Regions from separate parts of the Paenibacillus sp. GCM10012306 genome, predicted to be linked through region 1. Evidence: riboswitches for the same ligand, from Rfam matches in the RefSeq annotation. Region 1 holds a riboswitch; the other holds the start of a gene.
The links. A riboswitch is a leader RNA that binds a small molecule or an ion and turns the genes downstream of it on or off. The one in region 1 is predicted to bind preQ1.

Region 1 (5,907 bases):
CAGATATCCTGTTCCTGGATGAACCGACAACGTTCCTTGATATGGCGCATCAATTGGAAGTGCTGCAATTGCTGCAAAAGCTGAATGAAGAGAAGGGCCGTACCATCATCATGGTGGTTCACGATTTGAACCATGCTTCCCGCTACGCTCAGCATATGGTGGCGATCAAGTCCGGTACAGTGATTAGCGAAGGAGCACCCGTTGACGTAATGACCCCACCGGTCTTGCGTGAAGTATTCGGAATCGAGGCCGATATCGTACCTGATCCGCGCACGGGCGTGCCGTTGTGCCTTCCGTATGAGCTTGCAGCCTACAAAGCTGTTGGATTATAGCAGCCTTGAGGCGGAAAAAGGTCATATTGCCATAAAATCATCCATAATATGAATATATGTATAGAAGAACAGGCTCCCGTCATTGACAAGGGAGCCTGTTCGTTGTTAAAGTTGTGGTTGCCTGATCATCTACCCTTATATCTTAAGTAGTGATTAGTTTGGCATATTCGATTGCAGAAGCCTGAATTTCTTCATCTGTAATGGTCATTGCGCCACCGAGAACGAAGTAAGGCTGTAGTTTCGTGCCAATGAGATTGGAAGTAGCTTCAATAGGTCTAAGCAGCTCTTCAATACTGAATTTGTTATACCCGGTTGGTGAATAAGCTTCCTTGTTGCCGCCGGTAGACAATGCAATCTGCAATTCCTTGCCATGCAGCTTATTGCCGTTCTCGCCATAAGCCCAGCCGTAGGTAAGTACGGAATCAAACCATTTTTTTAAAAGCGGCGGTGTGCTGTACCAATAGAAGGGATATTGAAGCACAATGCGGTCATACTGTTCTACCAGCTTCTGCTCACGCTCCACATCAATAGTCTCCGAAGGGTACGTTTCATAAAGATTGTGCACTGTAACATCTGTATTCGCTTTGAGGTATTCCTGCCAGTATTTATTGATCTTGGACTGTTCAAGGTTGGGGTGTGCTACGATAACTAAAGTTGACATGAGTTAACTTCCTTTCCATAATGAAATTAATTTTTAATGGTTGACCTGTAATCATTATAGTTACATGTTTATGTCCCGTCAAGCGGGTTTATTTCTATTCCATCAAAGGGGTATGCAATATGAATATCAGTAAAGTTCAGGACGATCTGCAAGCGCTGGTCACAGCAGGCGTCGTTAAAAGTAATGAAGAATTAAAGGACCGGGTCTTTACCAAAATGGGGGGAAGAGCAGATATACTGGCAGCTCCCGCTACTTATGAGGAAATTCAGAAAATTGTTACATATGCGAATGAGCAGCATATTCCGCTCACGGTACTTGGCAATGGCTCCAATGTCATTATTCGCGACGGGGGAATACGCGGCATTGTGCTGCAGACCTCGGACCTGACAGGCATGGAAGTGCGTGACGGACTGTTGTATGCAGAATGCGGTGCCAAAATTATTGATGTATCGCGCTATGCGTTGGATCAGGGATTGGCGGGTCTAGAGTTTGCTTGCGGTATCCCTGGCACAGTAGGAGGCGCTCTTTATATGAACGCAGGAGCCTACGGTGGTGAGGTCAAAGATGTACTACACAGCGCTGTTGTCTTGAACAAGGCCGGTGAACTGATTACGCTTCAGGGTGACCAAATGCAGTGGGGATACCGGAAGAGCATCTTCTCAAGCGGCGAATACGTTGTTCTGGAGGCACGGTTTGCTCTTCAGCCGGGGGAAGCTACAGCCATCAAGTCGGTTATGGATGAACTGACGTTCCTTAGGGAATCGAAACAGCCGCTGGAATATCCATCATGTGGCAGTGTCTTCAAGCGTCCTCCAGGACGGTTTGCCGGGCAGTTGATCCAGGAAAGCGGGCTTCAGGGAACTCGCATTGGAGGTGCCGAGGTGTCCCGTAAGCACGCTGGTTTTATCGTAAATGTTGATCACGCCACGGCCAGCAACTATATCGGTCTGATCCAGCATGTCAGAGAAATCGTGAAGGATAAATTTGGTGTAGAGCTGGAAACCGAAGTGGAGATTATCGGCGAAGAGTAGTGAAATATGGAATAAGAGGCTGCGGGCAAGTATCCGTAGCCTCTTTGTCGTCCTAATCGAATTAAGCGCTGTTTTCTTGTTACAAAATACATGAGGGTGTTATATAGCCCGAGGTGTCATTCTTTAGACAGGGTGTAATGGGCACGGTCTGTCTTCACCTCTGCGATCTCCGCGTCCGAGCGATTCAGCTGCAGCCCACTGACTGCAATTTCAAAGTTGGCCTGGGGCAAGCGCACCAATTCGCCATCTCTGTTCAAGGTGCTTCCCGAGCCCCTGAGAATCAGTGCACTGTCCAGATAATCATCAATGACATCATCCGCATCACGAAAATCGACGGCTTCCAGCTTGAAATGAATGGTGTCCGTATCGGAAAGCTCCTGCTTCTCAATGACAATTGTCTTGTTCACCTGTGTATTCAGCCAATCCGAGAACTGCTGTACCTGCTGTTCCATAACCTAATCCCATCCTTTACAAGATGATCTATAGGCTATAAGTTACCCTGTTCGCCAAGAATGAATCCGTCATTTTTTCGCTGGCAAAATAGTTTATCACATTAATGATCAATCCATTTAATCATTATATTTTTTATACTTGTCATCCAGCATACCCCATGGTATAGTTCAAGACGCAGTATATCTGTTAAAGAAGAAGTCTGTGCCATGTGCGCAGGAGAGGTTCGCAAACTCCCTCTATAAAAAACTAAGACCCTTAAGGGACGTCAGATGCTATAGCGAATGATGTTCCGCGTATAAACGGGATTGCTCTGTCCATTGGTCGGCACTCGTTTATTCTTAGTAGAGCCAGGTTTTCGAAATCTCGTTCTTCTTTCCAATTCCGGCGTTGGCCGAAGGAAAAGAGAGGGATTTTTTGTCATGTCCGAAGGAAGATTGAAAGATGAAATGAAGGAAGTTACACTGCTGGGCAATCAGGGAACACAATACCAATTTGGCTATGCGCCAGAAGTGCTGGAGTCGTTCGATAACAAGCACCCTGGACGCGATTACTTTGTCAAGTTCAATTGCCCGGAATTCACCAGTCTGTGCCCAGTTACGGGCCAGCCGGATTTTGCGACACTGTACATTTCGTACATCCCGGAGCAAAAAATGGTGGAATCCAAATCGCTGAAGCTGTATTTGTTCAGTTTCCGCAATCATGGGGATTTCCATGAGGATTGCGTCAATATCATCATGAACGATCTCATCAGCCTGATGGACCCACGTTACATTGAAGTCTGGGGAAAATTCACCCCACGTGGAGGCATTTCGATTGATCCTTATTGCAACTGGGGACGTCCGGGAACGAAGTATGAAGCTATGGCGGAGCACCGCCTGCTGAATCATGACCTCTACCCGGAGAAAGTGGATAACCGCTAACCCTATTTTGTAAAAAAAGGAGATTTCGAAAATGAATAACAAAGCATTGGTTGTCTTCAGCGGCGGCCAGGATAGCACGACTTGTCTGATCTGGGCGCTTCAACACTATGATGAAGTCCAGGTAGTCACGTTCAATTATAATCAGCGGCATGCCGCTGAAATTGAAGTGGCACAGCAAATCGCCGCCGATTTTAAAGTGAAGCAACATATTCTCGATTTAGGACTGTTAAATCAGCTGGCACCCAACGCATTGACACGGGAGGATATCGCTATTGAAGATGGAGTGGAGAATGAGCTTCCCAGCACCTTTGTGGATGGACGCAATCTGTTATTCTTATCTTTTGCGGCAATTCTTGCTAAGCAGCTTGGGTACCACCATATCGTGACAGGCGTCTGCCAGACTGATTTCAGCGGATATCCGGATTGCCGTGATATGTTCGTGAAATCGCTGAATGTGACGCTAAATCTGTCTATGGACTACGAATTCGTAATTCATACACCGCTGATGTGGCTGGATAAAAAAGAAACCTGGAAAATGGCCGACGAACTGGGCCACTTTGATTATATCCGTGAGCGCACGCTGACCTGTTACAACGGGATCATTGGAAGCGGCTGCGGGACTTGTCCCGCGTGCTTGCTGCGCAGTCGTGGGCTGACGCAGTATGAAGGGGAGCGAAAGAAGGGTGACTCATGCTGAACGAGGTTTCTGTATGTAAAATCTTCACTTTTGACGCTGCCCACCAGCTTGTCGGCCACAAGGGGAAGTGCAGCAATCTTCACGGCCATACCTACAAGCTGGAGGTCGTTCTGAAAGGCATTCCCTCAGTGCAGGAGGGGCATTCTGACGAAGGCTTCGTTATTGACTTTAGCGAGATCAAGGCAAGGGTGCGGGAGGTGCTGATTGATCGTCTGGATCATGCTTTTCTCGCCACAGGCAATGAACCTGTTCTTGAGTCACTGTACAGCTCTGGCTCCAAAGTCGCACATCTCTCATTCCGCACGACAGCCGAGAATTTGTCAGCCTATGCGGCCTATGAGTTGAAGAAAGCCGGGCTGCCGCTATATTCTGTGAAGCTCTGGGAGACGCCAACGTCATGGGCCGAAGTATTGGCGGAAGATATTCCGCTAGAAGGGCCGTCCTACCGCCGCTATGGGGGGTGTGACTGTGAGTAAGCTACCGGTCATCGAGATCTTTGGTCCGACCATTCAGGGCGAAGGTGCGGTCATCGGGGTGAAAACGATGTTCGTACGCACATACGGCTGTGATTACCGCTGCAGCTGGTGCGACTCGGCTTTTACCTGGGATGGGTCTGCTAAAGACAAGCTCCGCATGCTGGAACCGGAAACGATTGTAGAAGAGTTGATGGTCCTGGCTGACGGCAATTTTGATAGTGTCACAATTTCTGGAGGCAACCCGGCACTAATTGGTGAGGGGATGAAGCATTTCATCGACCTTCTTCATAGAAAAGGCATCCAGGTAGCAATCGAAACGCAAGGGAGCCGGTGGCAGGATTGGTTCTACGATGTGGATGTCTTAACCATCAGTCCGAAGCCGCCAAGCTCGGGAATGAAGACGGATTGGGATGTGCTGGACCGCATTTTGGGAAACATGAGGAATCATGAACGCGCGACACATAACCTGAAGGTCGTGGTCTTTGGAGAGGAAGATTTGGAATATGCCAAATCCGTTCACCGAAGGTATGAGGATGTACAGCTCTTCTTACAACCGGGCAATGAAGACGTTACGGAGGCTGGTGACATCTCGGGAAGGCTTCTAAAGCGCCTGGAATGGCTGTTCAACAAGGTAATCGCCGACCCTGCGTTGAATCGAGTGCGGGTACTACCCCAATTACATGCCTTAATCTGGCATAATAAACAAGGCAAGTAATAGGTTCACTAAAGTCAGGTCCGGTTTCCTCCGTGTGGAGGGGCCGGGCTTTTTTATAGTAGAAAAGAAGATTTTACAATTTTTTATGAATAAAGCATTGCAATTTCCTTAATACCGAGTATAATACTTGGTATACAGAGAGTAAGGAGTCGGTACACATGTCAGTCGATGATTATCTGGATCTTTTAAATTACGCCAAAGCAATTAACGATGGACAGTGGCAGGCTGACATCATCGAGACTTTGAAGAACCTTCCGGCAGCATCCGCTCAGAGTCAAAGAGAAGAAAGTGTCCGGGAATTGTGGGAACAATTTGACGATGTTAATGCAGTATTGGTGGAGTTGTTCAACAAGCTGCGTGAGAATGAGCCTACAGAGGATCAGAATTCGCTGAAAGAGAAGATCTGGGAGCTTAAGCTGGAACGGATCAGACTAGCGAAGGTGATTCAGAGTAAATATATCGGTATTAGATAGTAGGGGAAGAGATACGCAAGAAATAGGTGAACATAAAAAAATGGCATGCAGTTGTCTGCTCTGCCAAGACTAGATGGTCTTCTTGTAAAGTGAATTTTGGGGATTCACTTGATTAAGAAAAATAAATCAGACAATGGAATTACTTAGAC
Region 2 (5,907 bases), on a different contig from region 1:
GCACCGCGCCCTTCAAGTCGCAAAACATGGCTCTGAACTCCTATGTCACCGTGGACGGCAAAGAAATTGGCCGTGCTCAGGGGATGCAGGCAGAGGCCTTCGGCATTGAGGCAAACACCGATATGAACCCTATTCTGCTGAAGCCTTCCGGCGAGATGAGTGCGCAAATCGTCGTGCATGGGGTACCTCATACTGCGCTGAGTGCCAGGGAGTATCGCGAGAAATTTCTCCCGGAAGCCAAAGGCACGGTACTGGATGCCCTGAACCGCCTACGCAGGGAATACGACATCGTGCTGATGGAGGGGGCGGGAAGTCCTGCGGAAATTAACCTGAAATCACGGGATATTGTGAACATGAATCTGGCAGGCTGGGCCGATGCGCCGGTGCTGCTGGTGGCTGATATTGACCGAGGAGGCGTGTTTGCCTTTCTGGTGGGTACGCTTGAACTGCTGGAGCCGCATGAACTTGCACGGGTCAAAGGGTTCATAATTAATAAATTCCGCGGCGATCTATCGCTGCTGCAGCCTGGTCTGGATTGGCTGGAGCAGCGTACGGGTATTCCTGTGCTGGGTGTCTTGCCTTTTTTGCCGCAGCTTCGTATTGAAGCTGAAGACTCCGTGGTGCTGGAAGGAACGTCCGGGTACCGCCAAAAGGATGAAGGCAAGGAACTGGATATTGCCGTCATCCGCTATCCGAGAATCTCCAACTTTACCGACTTTGATCCGCTGGGGGAAGAACCGGATACCGCTGTACGGTATGTAACCCGTCCTCAAGAATTGGGGACGCCAGATGTCATTCTGCTGCCAGGTACGAAGAATACGGCTGCTGATCTGTCTTATTTACGTGAGCAGGGTTTCCCGGATGCCATTGATCGGGCGCTGGCAGGGGGGACACTTCAGCTTGCAGGGATTTGCGGAGGTTACCAGATGCTGGGCCTTGAACTGCATGATCCACATGCCGTGGAGAGTCATGAACCGGGGACAACTGCCGGACTGGGGTATTTGCCACTGTCTACAGTTTTTTTACAGCATAAGACTACTGTACGGGTTAGCGGACGCTTGGCTCCTGGCCATCCGCTTCAGCTGTATGGCGCTACTTCTGATACAGACTCGGTCAACGTTATTGCTGGTTATGAGATTCATATGGGTACAACCACGAGTCTTGATGCAGACGCTGTTCACAGCTTGTTCGAGCTAACAGGGGGGAACGGCGAGACGCTTGGCGAAGGATGGGGCACAAAGGACGGAAAAGTATGGGGAACCTATCTACACGGGGTGTTCCATAATGACCGCTTGCGCAGAGCCTGGCTTGACGGGTTGCGTGTCTCCAAGGGCCTGAAGCCGCTGGAGGCAACTTACTCGGCGGCTGCGCTCCGCGAGATGGAGTTCGATCGTCTGGCCGATGCTGCAAGACAAAGCTTGAACATGGAGGCCATCTATGGAATCATGGGGATAGACAGAGAAGGGGGATTTTAATGGCAATTGCTATACTGTTATTCATTGTTGCCGGCCTTGCGGAGATCGGGGGCGGTTATCTGGTCTGGCTCTGGCTGAGGGAATCCCGGCCGCTTTGGTATGGTATTGTCGGGGCTATTATTTTGGTGGGCTATGGTATCATTCCTACACTCCAGAAGTTTCCGTCCTTTGGGCGGGTGTATGCCGCCTATGGCGGAGTGTTTATCATATTGGCCGTGTTGTGGGGCTGGCTGGTGGACAAGAAGACACCGGATGTCTACGACTGGGCAGGTGCCTTGATTTGTATGGTAGGCGTGTCGGTCATTCTGTGGGCGCCAAGGCATTAAGACCAAGAAGATCTAATGGGTATGCCAGTCTGGTAACTGTGGGAAGCCTGATAACATTAAGCGACTATTATTACGGATAGAGGTGCACCCTTTATGTCCAAAAATACACAAACCAACTCCGGTGATGACGGAGCTGGCGCACAGCTGGAATCGGACTTTTCAGCCCTGGCCAAGCCGGCACAGCGAGCGCTTGCTGCAGCCGGATATGTGCGGCTTGAGCAATTGAGCAAGCTTGCCGAGCGCGAGCTTTTGCAGCTGCATGGCATGGGCCCCAAGGCGCTGGGCCAATTGCGCACGGCACTTGCCGAGAAGGGGCTGTCGTTCGCGGAAGGTTCCTGAGATCGGATGACTATGATCGTGAAAACAGCATAGAAGGGCAAACACAAAGAGGCTGCGGACAATAACCGGCAGCCTCTTTGCTATCAGGTGGTGCTATGATTTTACCTCCAAAATCACTTTAACCGAATAGCCTGTCAGAACCCAGCTTGTCCACTAAAGCCGGGTAGCTCACTGGAATCGCCAGTATGGACTGAGAAGTGCCTGAAGCAGCAGCCGGCCACCCAGCTTGAGAACCCGGTACGCTTAACTTCCAAAAGCAGATTTGTCCATATACTGGAAAAAATCTTTCAGGGCTATTATAGCATAGCAGTTGGAACGTTGTGGATTTCAAGAGCCTTCAGTGGGGAATAGAACGAGCGTTTCTAAAGACATATACAAGAGAGCCCCCGTCCATTATAGGACGGGGGCTGGTCACATCTTGGGAATATGTTAGATCTTGAACTGCCGCACGGCTTGCTGCAGCTTCGTGGCTTGCTCATGCAAATGCTCTACTGTACGAGAATGGCCTTCCAGTTCCGCACCCTGTCGCTCGGAGTTTTGGGAGAGTGTATTGGCATTAGCCTGTGATTTTGCAGTAATCTGCGCTGTTTCTTCCACTGAGGCGCTGACCTCCTCACTTCCGGCCGAGATTTGCTGAGTGGCTGCGGACACAGACTGAATGCTGTGGTCGATGCTTTGAATAAGTATCAACAGGTGATTGAACGCATTTCCCGCTTCTGCAACCTTGCCGACCCCGGATGCTACTTCCGAGTTGACGTGGTTCATCTCCGTGACAGAGCGATTCATATCCTCTTGCAAACCAAGTAGAAATTCACGAATTTGGTCGGTAGCTGTCCGGGATTGCTCTGAGAGTTTGCGTACCTCTCCGGCTACCACGGCAAAGCCGCGTCCATGTTCTCCGGCCCGTGCCGCTTCAATCGACGCATTTAGAGAGAGCATCTGAATCTGCTTAGTGATCTCTGTGATGCCCTGCACCACTCCACCGATCTGGAGGGAGCGCTCGTTCATGACCTGGAATTGGCTCAGTGACTGTTCGGAAGCTCGTTCAATCTGACGCATTTTTTCAACAGCCATCTGGGCAATTTCATTGCCGCCGAGCGCTTCGGCTGAGGCTTCGCTGATTTGTTCAGTAACTTCTCCTGCGGCGGAGGCAATATGCTGGATACTGTAATTAATCTCTTCCATAGCCCGCGAGTTGTCCTTCGCGCTGTGAGCTATGGATGTACTGCCTCTGTCAATCTCGATCACGGACTGGGCGGACTGCTCTGCCATCCCGTTCAGGACCTTCACACGCGCTTTGAGATCATTGGAGTCTTCGACAACCGTACTGGAGGTCTCCAGAACCTGGCCGAACATTTCTTTAAGGCGTTCAGTCATGGTTCGGAAACTTTCGGAGAGTTGGCCTACTTCATCGGTACCTTTTATAGTCAACTCCTGGGTGAAATCACCCTGCGCGAGCCTATTACTGTACGCTGCGAGCTGTGTTATAGGGCGTGTGATCCGCCGGCTCATAAGTAGGGCACCGGTGATGCCGAGGATGAGAACGAGCAAGGTGATTCCTGCACTAGTCCAGAGGATGCCGTTCATTCTTTCTGTGATAAAGGCTACATCAGAGCTTACGCCGATAACCATCGGACTGCCTTTAATAGCGATGTAGGCTGTTTTATGTACACCGTAATCGTCGCTATAGATATCGCTGAGCGTCGTTTTTTGGTCCTTGAAGGCCTGTTCCATAGCTGGGGTCACTTGCAGGCTGTCTCCTGCCTTCATTTTGGAGCCATGATCAGCGGTAAGTACGGTAGCTTGACCGTCGTTCAGACTCGCCAGAAAGATCGTTTCTACATCATGTTGGTTGCGTTTGTCCTTGAAATAGTATTCGATATTGGTAATTGACTGCTCATTCTTGCCTAGCGCCCGCTGGGCGTGGGTAGAATTGATGTTCTTGTATACATCCTGAACAGCTCCGGTCAGCAATTTGTTGATCTGCGGCAGTACATAGCTCTCGAACGTATTAGTCGATATGAAATAAAAGCTTGTACTTAACAAAAGAGACGCGAGCAACATGGCGACAAACAACAAGCGCGTGAATTTTCGGCTAATCGAATGCTTGAAACGAAACATTGGATTCTCTCCTTTTCTCTGATATGCCTTTCTATCCCAAGCCTGATGCCTTTTTATGTATGGATAGCTATGATAACTCCGTAAGTAGGGTCGTATATCAGGTTAATACTATCGCTCTGGTGGGATAAACACACATTGTTGATAACTATTTTATATAATTAACCTGCGGTTGAATAGTGAAAAAATCGATTTTCGCTGTATTATTTTCTGAAAAAGATAAAAAAGTGTCGAAACTTTCGAAAATTGAATAGAAGAGGATGGGAAAAAGAGGATTTACGCAAAAAACAAAATATTCTGGTGTCTTTGCTTCTGTTATGGTAGAGTATTTATGTTTTGTTCCGAAAATTCGGAACCGCGGTTCGTAACCATCCCGCGTAAACAAAACTAGGAGGAGTTATAAGATGTTTAATTTATGGTGGGGGATTCTCTTTGTCCTCGTCAATTTTGTGTTTTTTCTGCTGTGCTACCGACTGTTCGGCAAAAAAGGGATGTACGCCTGGGTGGGTGTTGCCACCGTCATTGCCAATATTCAGGTCTCCAAGACTATTTCCATGCCCCCGGGCATCGTCATGACGCTTGGTAATACCATGTATGTGACATTGTACATGGCCAGTGATCTGCTCAACGAGAAGTATGGGCGAGCGGAGGCGCGGACAGCGGTATGGTTTGGCTTTTTCACACTGATTACGACGACGGTGATCATGCAGATGGCGCTGGCGTTCACGCCGCAGGAAAGTGATATCGCCCAGTCTTCGCTGGAGACGATTTTCGGAATGATGCCACGGCTTGCACTGGGCAGTCTGGTAGCCTACTTCGTCAGTCAGTTCCTGGATGTGCGGCTGTATTCGTGGATTCGAAAGTATTATGGCAGCTCCCGCCAGCTCTGGATTCGTACCAATGGTAGCACGATGGTGAGTTCCTTTGTGGACACATTGGTCTTCTGTACGATTGCTTTTGCTGGGATTTACGACTTGAAGGTATGGACAGAGATCTTACTGACCACCTACATTATCAAATTCCTGCTCACTGCAGCAGGGACACCGGTACTGTATATTGCCCGCACATTTACTTTTGCGGAGGATAAACCGAATATGCCACTCCCGGAGGCTTCCGATACGAAGGCGACTACCGCCTAGAAGAGCCAGGAGTCCTTATAGAGCAAGTTAATGTATTATAAAACAGCACGTCTCCTGATTTGGAGACGTGCTGTTTTATATAATTATGCTGAGTTTTCTTGTCAAAAGGTGATTCGATGCCTCTTTATAAATGAAGTACAGTCAGAGCTTTAGGGAAGGTGGTCAGTGTCTGCGCACCGTCTTCACTGACGAAGACATCATCTTCAATGCGCACACCGCCTACGCCCGGTACATAAATGCCCGGCTCCACCGTAAAGACATTGCCCACTTCAATAATGTCTTCATTGAGCCCGTGCAGTGAAGGATATTCATGGACATCTATGCCGAGGCCATGGCCGACACGATGGACGAAGTACTCCCCGTACCCGGCAGCTTCAATGACTTCACGGGCCGCGCGATCCACTGACCCAAAGGTAGCTCCTGATTTAGCGGCGGCAATCCCCGCTTCATTAGCTGCAAGCACGGCATTGTAGATGCCGGTCAGCTTGCTGTCCGCCTCTTCCACGGCAA

Region 2: it holds a riboswitch for preQ1, as region 1 does, so the genes downstream of both, ACFORK_RS17160 (queuosine precursor transporter) here and queF (preQ(1) synthase) in region 1, are expected to answer to the same signal.

The regions. Positions count from the first base shown of each region.
Region 1 covers NZ_JBHRYW010000013.1:33,237-39,143, reverse strand. Annotated here, with positions in the region: gene ACFORK_RS23525 (ABC transporter ATP-binding protein) at 1-332, shown strand, start outside; gene ACFORK_RS23520 (NAD(P)H-dependent oxidoreductase) at 475-993, opposite strand; gene murB (UDP-N-acetylmuramate dehydrogenase) at 1,113-2,024, shown strand; gene ymzB (protein YmzB) at 2,141-2,476, opposite strand; PreQ1 riboswitch class I at 2,690-2,733, shown strand; gene queF (preQ(1) synthase) at 2,897-3,397, shown strand; gene queC (7-cyano-7-deazaguanine synthase QueC) at 3,429-4,094, shown strand; gene ACFORK_RS23495 (6-pyruvoyl trahydropterin synthase family protein) at 4,088-4,570, shown strand; gene queE (7-carboxy-7-deazaguanine synthase QueE) at 4,563-5,285, shown strand; gene ACFORK_RS23485 (hypothetical protein) at 5,444-5,758, shown strand; gene ACFORK_RS23480 (hypothetical protein) at 5,898-5,907, opposite strand, start outside.
Region 2 covers NZ_JBHRYW010000007.1:273,066-278,972, reverse strand. Annotated here, with positions in the region: gene ACFORK_RS17180 (cobyric acid synthase) at 1-1,475, shown strand, start outside; gene ACFORK_RS17175 (YnfA family protein) at 1,475-1,801, shown strand; gene ACFORK_RS17170 (helix-hairpin-helix domain-containing protein) at 1,895-2,140, shown strand; gene ACFORK_RS17165 (methyl-accepting chemotaxis protein) at 2,570-4,261, opposite strand; PreQ1 riboswitch class I at 4,610-4,655, shown strand; gene ACFORK_RS17160 (queuosine precursor transporter) at 4,663-5,397, shown strand; gene ACFORK_RS17155 (M24 family metallopeptidase) at 5,522-5,907, opposite strand, start outside.